Regions from separate parts of the Paenibacillus sp. FSL R7-0189 genome, predicted to be linked through region 2. Evidence: a T-box and tRNA genes for the amino acid it is inferred to sense, from the RefSeq annotation. Region 2 holds a T-box; the other holds one or more tRNA genes.
What was found. The T-box of region 2 lies ahead of metG (methionine--tRNA ligase). A T-box ahead of a tRNA ligase gene usually reads a tRNA of that ligase, here a tRNA-Met.

Region 1 (6,636 bases), 1.2 Mb from region 2:
AATACGTTCCCGGGTCTTGTACACACCGCCCGTCACACCACGAGAGTTTACAACACCCGAAGTCGGTGGGGTAACCCGCAAGGGAGCCAGCCGCCGAAGGTGGGGTAGATGATTGGGGTGAAGTCGTAACAAGGTAGCCGTATCGGAAGGTGCGGCTGGATCACCTCCTTTCTATGGAGAATCGTTCTCTGCAATGAGGACATTCAAATCGGAAGCTAAGCTTCCAAAACTCAGGTTTAGGCCTGTTACTCACTCGTTGCTCAGTTTTGAGAGTTTAAGCTCTCAAGTAAGACTTGATCCTTGAAAACTGGATACCGAAACGAATTTGCGTTTTAGAACATCTTTTAGCAACTTGTGTAAACAAGTAAATGTTATTAGTGAGATTTTTCTTCGGAAGAATCAAGGTTAAGCTAATAAGAGCACACGGAGGATGCCTAGGCGCCAGGAGCCGACGAAGGACGTGGCGAACAACGAAACTGCCTCGGGGAGCTGTAAGCAAGCTTTGATCCGGGGGTGTCCGAATGGGGAAACCCAGCTGTGGTAATTCGCAGTTACTCATACCTGAATACATAGGGTGTGTAGAGGCAGACCAGGGGAACTGAAACATCTAAGTACCCTGAGGAAGAGAAAACAATAGTGATTCCGTCAGTAGCGGCGAGCGAACGCGGAACAGCCTAAACCTAAGAGCTTGCTCTTAGGGGTTGTGGGACGTCTCACATGGAGTTACAAAGGAATATGGTAGGTGAAGAGGTCTGGAAAGGCCCGCGATAGAGGTAAAAGCCCTGTAACCTAAACTGTGTTCTCTCCGAGACGGATCCCGAGTAGTGCGGGGCACGTGAAACCCCGTATGAATCCAGCAGGACCATCTGCTAAGGCTAAATACTACCTGGCGACCGATAGTGAAACAGTACCGTGAGGGAAAGGTGAAAAGCACCCCGGAAGGGGAGTGAAATAGAACCTGAAACCGTGTGCTTACAAAAAGTCAGAGCCCGATCTATGGGTGATGGCGTGCCTTTTGTAGAATGAACCGGCGAGTTACGTTTAACATGCAAGGTTAAGCCGAGAAGGTGGAGCCGCAGCGAAAGCGAGTCTGAATAGGGCGATTGAGTATGTGGACGTAGACCCGAAACCGTGTGATCTACCCCTGTCCAGGGTGAAGGTGCGGTAACACGCACTGGAGGCCCGAACCCACGTACGTTGAAAAGTGCGGGGATGAGGTGGGGGTAGCGGAGAAATTCCAATCGAACTCGGAGATAGCTGGTTCTCCCCGAAATAGCTTTAGGGCTAGCCTCGGTATAAGAGTAGTGGAGGTAGAGCACTGATTGGGTGCGGGGTCCGCAAGGATTACCAAGCTCAGTCAAACTCCGAATGCCATATACTTATTGCCGGGAGTCAGACAGTGAGTGCTAAGATCCATTGTCAAAAGGGAAACAGCCCAGACCATCAGCTAAGGTCCCCAAGTGTGTGTTAAGTGGGAAAGGATGTGGAGTTGCACAGACAACCAGGATGTTGGCTTAGAAGCAGCCACCATTGAAAGAGTGCGTAATAGCTCACTGGTCGAGTGACTCTGCGCCGAAAATGTAACGGGGCTAAACACACCACCGAAGCTATGGCTAGATACTATGTATCTGGGGTAGGGGAGCGTTGTGTAGGGGTTGAAGGTGTACTGAAAAGAGCGCTGGACACTACACAAGTGAGAATGCCGGTATGAGTAACGAAAAGATCAGTGAGAATCTGATCCGCCGAAAGCCCAAGGTTTCCTGAGGAAGGCTCGTCCGCTCAGGGTAAGTCGGGACCTAAGGCGAGGCCGAAAGGCGTAGTCGAAGGACAACAGTTTGAAATTACTGTACCACCGTAATCCGCTATGAGCGATGGGGTGACGCAGGAGGGTAGTGACGCGGACTGATGGATGTCCGTCTAAGCAGTGAGGCTGATGTGTAGGCAAATCCGCACATCATTAAGGCTGGGCTGTGATGGGGAGCGAAAATTATAGTAGCGAAGGTCATGATCTCACACTGCCAAGAAAAGCCTCTAGCCAGGAGAAGGTGCCCGTACCGCAAACCGACACAGGTAGGCGAGAAGAGAATTCTAAGGCGCGCGGAAGAACTCTCGTTAAGGAACTCGGCAAAATGACCCCGTAACTTCGGGAGAAGGGGTGCCCCGGTAGTGTGAATAGCACGAGGGGGCCGCAGTGAAAAGGCCCAAGCGACTGTTTAGCAAAAACACAGGTCTGTGCGAAGCCGCAAGGCGAAGTATACGGGCTGACGCCTGCCCGGTGCTGGAAGGTTAAGGGGAGTGGTTAGGGGTAACCCGAAGCTATGAACCGAAGCCCCAGTAAACGGCGGCCGTAACTATAACGGTCCTAAGGTAGCGAAATTCCTTGTCAGGTAAATTCTGACCCGCACGAATGGCGTAACGACTTGGGCGCTGTCTCAACGAGAGATCCGGTGAAATTTTAATACCTGTGAAGATGCAGGTTACCCGCGACAAGACGGAAAGACCCCATGGAGCTTTACTGCAGCTTGATATTGAATTTGGGTACGATCTGTACAGGATAGGTGGGAGCCGTAGAAATCGGAGCGCAAGCTTCGGTGGAGGCGCCGTTGGGATACCACCCTGATCGTATCTAGGTTCTAACCTAGTGCCCTAATCGGGTACGGGGACCGTGTCAGGCGGGCAGTTTGACTGGGGCGGTCGCCTCCTAAAGAGTAACGGAGGCGTTCCAAGGTTCCCTCAGAATGGTTGGAAATCATTCGCAGAGTGCAAAGGCATAAGGGAGCTTGACTGCGAGACCTACAAGTCGAGCAGGGACGAAAGTCGGACTTAGTGATCCGGTGGTACCGCATGGAAGGGCCATCGCTCAACGGATAAAAGCTACCCTGGGGATAACAGGCTTATCTCCCCCAAGAGTCCACATCGACGGGGAGGTTTGGCACCTCGATGTCGGCTCATCGCATCCTGGGGCTGAAGTAGGTCCCAAGGGTTGGGCTGTTCGCCCATTAAAGCGGTACGCGAGCTGGGTTCAGAACGTCGTGAGACAGTTCGGTCCCTATCTGTCGTGGGCGCAGGAAATTTGAGAGGAGCTGTCCTTAGTACGAGAGGACCGGGATGGACGTACCGCTGGTGCACCAGTTGTTCCGCCAGGAGCATGGCTGGGTAGCTACGTACGGACGGGATAAGCGCTGAAAGCATCTAAGCGTGAAGCCCCCCTCAAGATGAGATTTCCCAATTAGTAAGACCCCTTGAAGACGACGAGGTAGATAGGTTGGAGGTGGAAGTGCAGCAATGCATGGAGCTGACCAATACTAATCGGTCGAGGGCTTATCCTATACTTAGAATGCAGATTCGTTTCGGATTCAGTTTTCAGGCGATTAAGCCTGGTATGAATATTCCCTGATAGCTCAGTTGGTAGAGCACTCGACTGTTAATCGAGTTGTCACAGGTTCGAGTCCTGTTCGGGGAGCCATATGGAGAGGTGTCCGAGTTTGGCCGAAGGAGCACGATTGGAAATCGTGTAGGCGCCACAAGCGTCTCGAGGGTTCGAATCCCTCTCTCTCCGCCACAAATTTTTAATTAGTATGGCCCGTTGGTCAAGGGGTTAAGACACCTCCCTTTCACGGAGGTAACATGGGTTCGAATCCCATACGGGTCACCAAATTTTCACTTGATTTATCCTAGTGGACTTTGGTACAATAACAATTGTTGTTTATGGAGGCTTAGCTCAGCTGGGAGAGCATCTGCCTTACAAGCAGAGGGTCGGGGGTTCGATCCCCTCAGCCTCCACCATAACATATTTTTACTGACGCGGGGTGGAGCAGCCCGGTAGCTCGTCGGGCTCATAACCCGAAGGCCGCAGGTTCAAATCCTGCCCCCGCAACCAATTAACTTAAGCAATTATATCTTTTGGAACCGTGGTGTAGTTGGCCTAACATGCCTGCCTGTCACGCAGGAGATCGCGGGTTCGAATCCCGTCGGTTCCGCCATTTTCATCATGGCTCGGTAGCTCAGTCGGTAGAGCAGAGGACTGAAAATCCTCGTGTCGGCGGTTCGATTCCGTCCCGAGCCACCATTTATCATCACAAAAGAATGAGTGCCATGCCGGTGTAGCTCAATTGGTAGAGCAACTGACTTGTAATCAGTAGGTTGGGGGTTCAAGTCCTCTCGCCGGCACCATCCTTGGAGGATTAGCGAAGTGGCCAAACGCATCAGACTGTAAATCTGCTCACGTAAGTGTTCGGTGGTTCGAATCCATCATCCTCCACCAGTTTTTAGGGGCATAGTTTAAAGGTAGAACAACGGTCTCCAAAACCGTTGGTGTGGGTTCAATTCCTGCTGCCCCTGCCAAGTTTTTTCTAAAGTTTAATATGGCGGCCGTGGCGAAGGGGTTAACGCACCGGATTGTGGTTCCGGCATTCGTGGGTTCGAGACCCATCGGCCGCCCCATTTTCTTTAAAATGAATAATGGCGACAATATCAACTTAATATGGCGACTGTGGCGAAGGGGTTAACGCACCGGATTGTGGTTCCGGCATTCGTGGGTTCGAGACCCATCAGTCGCCCCATTTACTTTAAAATGTTATTGGGGATTAGCCAAGCGGTAAGGCAACGGACTTTGACTCCGTCACTCATAGGTTCGAATCCTATATCCCCAGCCATTTTATGCGGACGTGGCTCAGCGGTAGAGCATCGCCTTGCCAAGGCGAGGGTCGCGGGTTCGATTCCCGTCGTCCGCTCCAAAATTTACATGGCGCCATAGCCAAGTGGTAAGGCAAAGCTCTGCAAAAGCTTTATCCCCAGTTCAAATCTGGGTGGCGCCTCCATTTAGTTCATATGTGCCGGCGTGGCGGAATGGCAGACGCGCTCGACTCAAAATCGAGTGGGAAACCGTGGAGGTTCGAGTCCTCTCGCCGGTATCTTAAAAAGGTTAGTAAGATTGCTTTTATAAGCAATCTTACTAACCTTTTTTCTTTATGTTCTTAGTTTTACAGGATTAAGCCGTTGAATAGAGGAGTTTCTCTATTTCAACGGCTTTTTTTAATCTGATTAGTGATTAACCTGATTGATTATTAATGCGGAATGCTCGCGGGGTATGACCTATTTCTCGTTTAAACATATTGCAGAATTGGGCATCGTTCACAAAACCTGCAGCAGCAGATACTTCAGAGATTTGCATCTGAGTATGACGTAATAGAGATTTTGCATACTCCAGGCGTTTTAACAGCAAATACCGCAGGGGTGAGGACCCGAAACGTTCTTTAAATAGATGGCGAAAACGATCGTAGCTATATCCGGACATTTCTGATAGTGTTTCGACGGACAATTTATGGCGATAATGCTCATTCATATAATTAAGGACATATTGTACTCGATCTTCTGTTGGGGATTGATATCCAGAGGCACTAAGAAGCCTCATAAGATGGACGGTAATCTCGCTCATTTGTAGGTTTAGAAGCTCAGAGAATCCGTCTTGCTTACGTGTAAACTCTGCTTTCATTCGCAGCAGGATTTGAAGAACGGTCTGATCTTTATCATCTTCATATACGCCGAGCAGATTACTCATATTAGGGTGTACCGAGTGGAAGCCTACAAATAATACATTTGCATCCTCACGGTGGTGCTCGTCATGTTTATGATTGGGTGGCACAAGCGCGAAAGAAGAGGAGCGAAAATGGTAACTTCGTGGGCCAACATTGGTTGTCCCTACCCCCTGTAAATAATAGACCAGTTCGTAGCATTCATGCTGGTGTGGAGGGATATAAGTATTTAGCTCATGTGTGGCACTTACAATATATAGAACACGATCCATGATGATCCTCCAATACTTATGTTTTAGCCGAATCGTACAAAACTATGACCGAAATCATATAATTATTTTTAATAATATTTGTTATGATCGTATCAATAAATCCGAAAGTTCGCAACCTGACTGGCCATCTCGTTCGGAAATAAAGCGGATTATTAATAATAATGGTATTTTTATTGCTATTTTTGAGCCTAAACGTTAAATTTATTACTTTTAATGATACTTTATTTGGAAAAAAGAGAATTTCCATTTGAACCGTGAATTATACAATGGGTGAAGATGGGGATTCTGCCGGATTACTAACCAACTAAAATTAGGGGTGGAATAGAGTAATGAATAAAAAAGTTCTTTCTTTGTTGTTATTAATGGTGATGGTTCTGGTCACAGCATGTGGGAATAACACGTCCAATAACGGTTCTTCTGCGAATACTGGATCAAACGCTGCTGAGGGTGGAGAAAAAGGTTCAGGGGATAAACTCAAGGTTGTATTGCTGATTCCGGGGACACTTGGGGATAAATCATTTTTTGATTCCGCTAATAACGGCTTGCAAAAGGTTAAGAATGAACTAGGTGCAGTAACAAAGGTTGTTGAAATGGGCGTTGATAAAACGAAATGGGAGCCTACATTTAACGATATCGCTTCCGAGGATTGGGATGTAATTATTTCTGGCGGTTCTGAAATTACAGAGATGTTTAATGCAACGGCAGAATTGTATCCAGACAAAAAATTCATTAATTATGATACCGACATCGATGAAGCACCAGATAACATGTACAACATGTCTTATGCGACAAATGAAGTATCTTTCTTGGCAGGTGCCGTAGCAGCATTA
Region 2 (6,636 bases):
TCTAATTGCTTTAAATCCTCCTCAACTGTAACGAATTCGGATCCGCGGTCAATGCTATAGCGGAGCAGGTCACTTAGAGCGAGTACCATTTGGGACTCTTCCTGCATGCGTTTGTTGGCGAGCGACCAATAGATTGTATTCAAAGTGTTATAAAGGAAATGCGGGCGGAATTGCGCTTTGAGTGCTACGATCTGAGCTTGCTTTTCACTGATCTGCTTGCTGGATAGGTCAGCGATAGTATGATCCAGGTTTTGGAGCATCGAATTATAGCTTGAATAAAGGATAGCCATTTCTTTGTTCATGGTTGTTTTTACAAAAGGTAAAGTAGTTCCCCGTTCGACATTGCTCAGCTTGGTTGCCAGATTACGAAGGGGCTTGGATAGGGTCCAAGAGAAAAAGAAAGTGAATAGTAGGGCAGCGCCCATCCCCAGCAGGCCAATTAAAATAATATTCCGGCGAATCGTATTTAAATCTTTGACAGCGTCTTTAGAATCAATGTAAGCAAAAACGCTCCACTCGCTATAGTCGGAATAGGCATAGGATACGAATAGATTGCGTGAGTTTATTTTTTGTGGAATGATTCTGGCTTTATGATTGCTGAATTGTTTTAGAAGCCCGTCGTTCATATAGAGTCCAATTTCTTTTGGATCTGTGGAATAGACAATGGTATTAAATGAATCAACAACTTGGATTTTCTCATTTTTGCCGAGGTGAAATTGGCTGACAGCGTTATGGATAACCTCGACAGGGAGGACAAGAAACAGGGTTCCTAACCGGTTTAGATCATTCCAATCATTAATTTGTCTGGCACCCATCACCACAGGGATATTACCGTTCTGCCATACATCTACACCGAACCAGACCATTCGGCCTTTATTCTGTGCTATAGCCGGAAACCAATAAGCATCACGGATTTCCTTTTCGCTGTCCCAGATGACCTTTAAGGAACTGCTGTTGGTATACACCTGATCATCGGACAGCCCGAGCAGCTTGAACTGGATGTCAGAGTTTATGGAACGTGTCTGTTGATCTATGTAACGAGTAATTTCCATGGCGTCTGTACGAGGTGAACGTGACAACGCTAAGTCTCCCAAGGTTTCTTGAATCAAGGGACTGAACATGATCGTAGAAGAAAGCTTATCGTTATCCTGAAGAATTGCGTCCATTTTACCTTGAAGTTGCTTGACGGATTCCAGGATATATTGGTTGGAGCGGTTTAAAACAGCTTGAGAGGAAGAGCGGTAGGACAAAAAAATGGTGAATCCTACGATGGTGAAGATGATTAGAGAGAAGCCCATGATTAATTGAACGAGGATGGAGATTTTTTTGGACATGTTATCCCTCGCATGTAAAAGATATTCTTCCATACATTGTAACAAAAGCAAATGAAAGCGAATATAGTCAGACGAAAAATAAACATATTTATAGAAAAAATCTCATTTTTTTCAGGGGAAACAGCGTGGTTGTAGAATGTTATTTAATACAGCGTTAATCTTTCTTTACTTAATAATGAAACTTTTTATGGTGGCATGCGTCTAATACTATGTTTGTTATGACGATCGTGGCAAAAGCTTTTTGCCGCCCTATCGTGGGTGGTAGCATTTTGCGGGGAATATAAGAGGAGTATGAAAAAGATAGAGTCCTACTTATATTTACAAATAGGAGCAGAGGAGTTATATCATGGATTTGAAAAAGTTAACGTTAGTTGCTGTTTTGGCTGTATCTCAGGCCGCCTCGGCAGTGCCGGCTTTTGCTGAAGCTGTCAATAATACCCCAAGTAATACTACTGTAATAGGGACAGTTGTTTCAGCTGCGCCGGAGGTAATGCCAGAATCTACCGATCCATTGCCGCCATTGCCGACGGAGACGCCAGGAGGAGTAGTGTCACCAACACCAACTCCTATTCCTGCAGAGACAGTTGATCCTACGACTACTGTTGAACCTACAGCAACAATTGAACCTACTGCAACACCGCTTCCAACTGCAACACCTGGAGTTACTACAGAACCTACTACAACAACAGATGGTGCTCGTGCTGCGGCTAGCAATCAGCTTATCCTTATGATGAACAGCAACAAAATGTATCAGAACGGCCAGGAATATTTAGCTAATCAGCCTATGGCAGTGAAAAACGGCGTGTCCTACGTTTCGATCCGGGCTATGGTAGAACGTGTAGGTGTGAAATACGTTTATGATTATAAAACGAAAGAAACCATTGTTACCAAGGGAAGCGACGTTATGCGCTTTAAGACCGACAGCAAGGTCTATACAGTTAATGGTGAAAAGAAGACAATGAAAGGTCCAGCTTACCAATACAAGGGTACTTTCATGGTTCCATTGACATCCATAACTGGGGCACTGGGCATTCCTTACACCGTTGATAATGTACAAAAGCGGGTAATCCTTACATTAAACAACAAACCTAAAGCTTCTTTCACAGTGCCAACTGAAATTTACGCCGGCGAACCAGTGACCTTCGTTACCTCCAGCTCGTCACCAAATGGTGTAGCTATTGTGGATGAAAGCTGGGGAGGTAACAAGCAGGATATCTATGATCAACCAGGATATTATGTAGTAACCTATTCCGTAATGGATGCGAATCAACAGTGGAGTGATCCTTACTCCATGACCATCACAGTGCTTAAACCTAATACACCTCCAGTTGCTAATTTCACTACAGACAAGGATTCATATAAGATGGGTGAAATGATTACTTATACCGATCTAAGTAACGATCCTGATGGTGATGAAATTACCGTAACTTGGACGAACAAAGCAGAAGCTTTCTTTACTCCGGGTCCAGCGACAATTGCTGTCCAAGTAAAAGATTCACATGGCGCGATCAGTACCTTTGAGAAAACCGTTAATATTTCGGATGAAATCTTGTACAGTAAAGAAGATTTCAACAGATTATTTGCATCTCCGGGCAGTGTGTTTAGCATCGATGGATCGATGGTTCCTACTTGGCAGCAAGTAGCTTATAATCTTTCTTCCGAGCCTTATAAACTAATTCGCAGCAACAGCCCAGAAACGGTGTATACAGAAGGTGTTACTTACCGTGAGACTTCATTAGGTAAAACCCGCTTCTTGATTCACCACAAGAATAACCTGAATATTAAAGCTAAAGTGTATGTGATTGCTACGAATAACAATCTTTACCCAACTACGCTTACAACAGAATATGTTGGCTTTGCAGGCCCAAGCACATATCCTGAAGGTACAGGTAAAATGTCTGTAGAACGTTATTGGAAATCTATGCTTACAAATGAGCATTATAAAACGATTGTTCTGCAACCCGGGGAAAGCGTCTCAATTCTGACGGATCTAAACCAAATTGCGATGAAACCAAGTGAAATTGTTTCACTGCAAGCGGACTTATTTAGTGATTATCCAATCGATTATAATGTCATGTTAATTGATGCGAATAAAGATCCACTGACTACACTTCCAACACTTCCAGTTCTGGATCAAGACGGAGTGCATAATCGGGGAACTTACGAAGATTCTACTCGTATTATCACGGTTACCGATGAGGTAGGAAAAACCCCTGCAAAACTTCTGCTAGGCGATAATTCCAGTGATAAGAACCTGGCTGGCGTAGACCCAATGGCAGGTACGGAAGCATCCAATGCCGGTAATTTCGGGGTATTATACAAGATCAGATTCGAAAATGTTGCACCAAACTCCTTGATTACGTTTAATCCACGTGGCGGTAACTATATGGGGCCGGTTATGGTTAATAATCAAATCGTGCATATGCCAAGCGTGGGAAGTCTTGCTAATGCTGATATGAACAGTGTGGTTTATCGTAGTGGTGAGTATGGCGGCAGTGTGGAGATTTTGTTCACAGCAGCTTCAGGCAGTAACTTGCCGGTCAATTTCCTCATCACTCCACTTCCAGCAAAGAAATAACAGAATAGGAATATCCCTATAAGCTCTATTGGGGAATTATCTACAATAAAGGCCCGGCTGAATATTCCGTAAAGGAATACGCAGCCGGGCTTTTGTTTAAATATAATAATTCATTGGTTATGTAGGGGTGCTTCATTGTGCTTCATTGACGGGGCATTTATTTTGGGGCATTATTAAGAGAGTGAAATATAAATGAACTGATCTTATGGGAGATGAGCGTATGCTGTCGACAGAACAAATATTAGAAGTCATGTCGGGGCAAGGACTGCGAATCACCGACCAACGCAAAACGCTTGCCCAGTTATTCGGCGAGAATAAGGGATATTTGTCAGCGAAGGATGTATATGAGCATATGGGCCGCAAGTATAGCGGGCTTAGCTTTGATACGGTGTACCGCAATCTTCGTGTAATGGAAGAGCTTGGTGTGCTTGAACAGATTGTCTTTGAAGACGGAGTGAAGTTCAAGGGAAGCTGCAATCATCAGGATCATCACCATCATATGATCTGCCTTCAATGCCAAAAGACCTACCCGATTAATTTCTGCCCGATGAATTTAACGGATACACCCGATCAATTCCGGGTAGTCAAGCATAAATTTGAGGTGTTCGGTTATTGCAAAGAATGTGAAGAGAACCGGGAAGAAGAACTAGTTGCAGCATCAGATAAACAAAAGGGACTTTAGAAATGGTGACCCTACGCAGAACGATTCAGGCGCCTATTCGGGTGTACCGCAGGTACATTTCCCCTATTAAACCAGCAACCTGTCGCTTCTATCCAACCTGCTCTGCCTATGCCTTGGAAGCCATTGAAGTCCATGGTCCACTGAAAGGCTCATGGCTTGCAGCTAAGCGGATTGCCAGATGTCATCCCTTTCATCCTGGAGGACTTGATCCTGTGCCGCCGCTTCAAGATGAATCTGCTGAGAAGGATTCTGCCCCTGCGACTTGACATGGTGCCTTACCTTTGGGTATATTCACAAGTAATAGTATGAATTCCGAAGAACGGATAAGTAAATCGTTACGTCCATTACAGAGAGCCGGAATGTGCTGAAAGCCGGTATGGAGCGTTAGATTGAATATGGTCCGGGAGGAACTGTGTTCGAGCGGGGACTGCAATTGAGGTTCACGTAAGATAACAGCGTGATCCAGCGTTAATGGACAGTTCCCGCGAGGGAACTGGCGAAGCCTGTGCTCTGTGAAGAGACAGGAAATTTGGGTGGTATCGCGTGAGTTATACTCTCGCCCCATTATGGGGACGGGAGTTTTTTGTTTTTTAATAAGAAAGGATGATTACCGAATGAGTGAGAAAAAAACGTTTTACCTAACGACACCAATTTATTATCCGAGTGACAAGCTACATATCGGACATGCTTATTCAACCGTGGCAGGAGACGCAATGGCCCGTTACAAACGTCTGCGCGGCTACGAAGTGCGTTATCTAACCGGTACAGACGAACATGGACAAAAGATTGAGCGGAAGGCAGAGGAAGCAGGAAAGACCCCTCAGCAGTTCGTAGACGACATTGTTGTTGGTATTAAGGAGCTATGGCGCAAGCTGGACATTTCGAACGATGACTTCATCCGTACTACGGAAGAGCGTCATAAAAAAGTGGTACAGGATATTTTTGATCGGTTGCTGCAGCAAGGAGATATCTATAAAGGTGAATATGAGGGCTGGTATAGTATCCCAGATGAAACCTTTTACACAGAAACGCAATTAGTTGATATTGTGCGTGATGATAACGGTGTGATTACTGGTGCAAAAAGCCCAGACAGCGGCCACCCGGTTGAGCTGGTGAAGGAAGCAAGTTATTTCTTCCGGATGAGTAAATATGCGGATCGGTTACTGCAATTTTACGAGGAGAATCCAGAGTTTATTTTGCCGGAATCCCGTAAGAACGAAATGATTAACAATTTCATCAAGCCCGGACTGGAAGACCTGGCAGTTTCCCGCACAACCTTTGATTGGGGTGTAAAAGTTAAGGGCGACGAGAAGCATGTCGTGTACGTGTGGATTGATGCTTTGACTAACTATATTACTGCTCTGGGTTATGGTTCCGAGGATCGCACCTTGTATGACAAGTTCTGGCCCGCGGATGTACACATCGTTGGTAAAGAAATTGTTCGTTTCCATACAATTTACTGGCCGATCATTCTGATGGCGCTTGGTGAACCCCTTCCGAAAAAGGTATTTGCCCATGGCTGGTTGCTCATGAAAGATGGAAAAATGTCGAAATCTAAAGGTAACGTAGTTGATCCTGTGACACTGATTGATCGTTATGGCTTGGATGCATTACGATATTACCTGCTGCGCGAAGTACCGTTTGGTTCTGATGGCACGTTCACACCGGAAAGCTTTATAGACCGGGTTAACTATGACCTTGCCAACGACCTTGGTAACCTGTTGAACCGTACAGGGGCTATGGTTGAAAAGTATTTTGCAGGCGAGATTCCGGCATATGACGGGAATGTAACAGCATTTGATGGTGAGCTTCAAGCTGCAGCTGAGAATACTTATGCCAAAGTAGAAGAAGCTATGGAAAAAATGGAGTTCTCCGTGGCGCTGACAGCTATCGGAACATTCATTAGCCGCACCAACAAATATATCGATGAGACCCAACCTTGGGTACTTGCCAAAGATGAAAATAGAACTGCCGAGTTGGCTTCTGTGATGAGACATCTTGTGGAAGGTCTGCGTACTGCTTCAATCCTGCTGCAGCCGTTC

Region 1: it encodes a tRNA-Met, which carries the amino acid that the T-box ahead of metG (methionine--tRNA ligase) is inferred to sense. The anticodon was not compared.

The regions. Positions count from the first base shown of each region.
Region 1 covers NZ_CP150223.1:3,334,812-3,341,447, forward strand. The annotation lists rRNA gene MKY63_RS14525 (16S ribosomal RNA) at 1-171, shown strand, start outside; rRNA gene MKY63_RS14530 (23S ribosomal RNA) at 404-3,329, shown strand; tRNA gene MKY63_RS14535 (tRNA-Asn) at 3,391-3,466, shown strand; tRNA gene MKY63_RS14540 (tRNA-Ser) at 3,470-3,562, shown strand; tRNA gene MKY63_RS14545 (tRNA-Glu) at 3,581-3,655, shown strand; tRNA gene MKY63_RS14550 (tRNA-Val) at 3,711-3,786, shown strand; tRNA gene MKY63_RS14555 (tRNA-Met) at 3,804-3,880, shown strand; tRNA gene MKY63_RS14560 (tRNA-Asp) at 3,906-3,983, shown strand; tRNA gene MKY63_RS14565 (tRNA-Phe) at 3,994-4,069, shown strand; tRNA gene MKY63_RS14570 (tRNA-Thr) at 4,098-4,173, shown strand; tRNA gene MKY63_RS14575 (tRNA-Tyr) at 4,179-4,264, shown strand; tRNA gene MKY63_RS14580 (tRNA-Trp) at 4,271-4,344, shown strand; tRNA gene MKY63_RS14585 (tRNA-His) at 4,368-4,443, shown strand; tRNA gene MKY63_RS14590 (tRNA-His) at 4,487-4,562, shown strand; tRNA gene MKY63_RS14595 (tRNA-Gln) at 4,581-4,655, shown strand; tRNA gene MKY63_RS14600 (tRNA-Gly) at 4,662-4,736, shown strand; tRNA gene MKY63_RS14605 (tRNA-Cys) at 4,747-4,820, shown strand; tRNA gene MKY63_RS14610 (tRNA-Leu) at 4,835-4,913, shown strand; gene MKY63_RS14615 (AraC family transcriptional regulator) at 5,051-5,806, opposite strand; gene MKY63_RS14620 (BMP family ABC transporter substrate-binding protein) at 6,136-6,636, shown strand, end outside.
Region 2 covers NZ_CP150223.1:4,509,718-4,516,353, forward strand. The annotation lists gene MKY63_RS19515 (sensor histidine kinase) at 1-1,334, opposite strand, end outside; gene MKY63_RS19520 (stalk domain-containing protein) at 1,681-3,912, shown strand; gene MKY63_RS19525 (transcriptional repressor) at 4,133-4,594, shown strand; gene yidD (membrane protein insertion efficiency factor YidD) at 4,597-4,860, shown strand; T-box leader at 4,901-5,161, shown strand; gene metG (methionine--tRNA ligase) at 5,209-6,636, shown strand, end outside.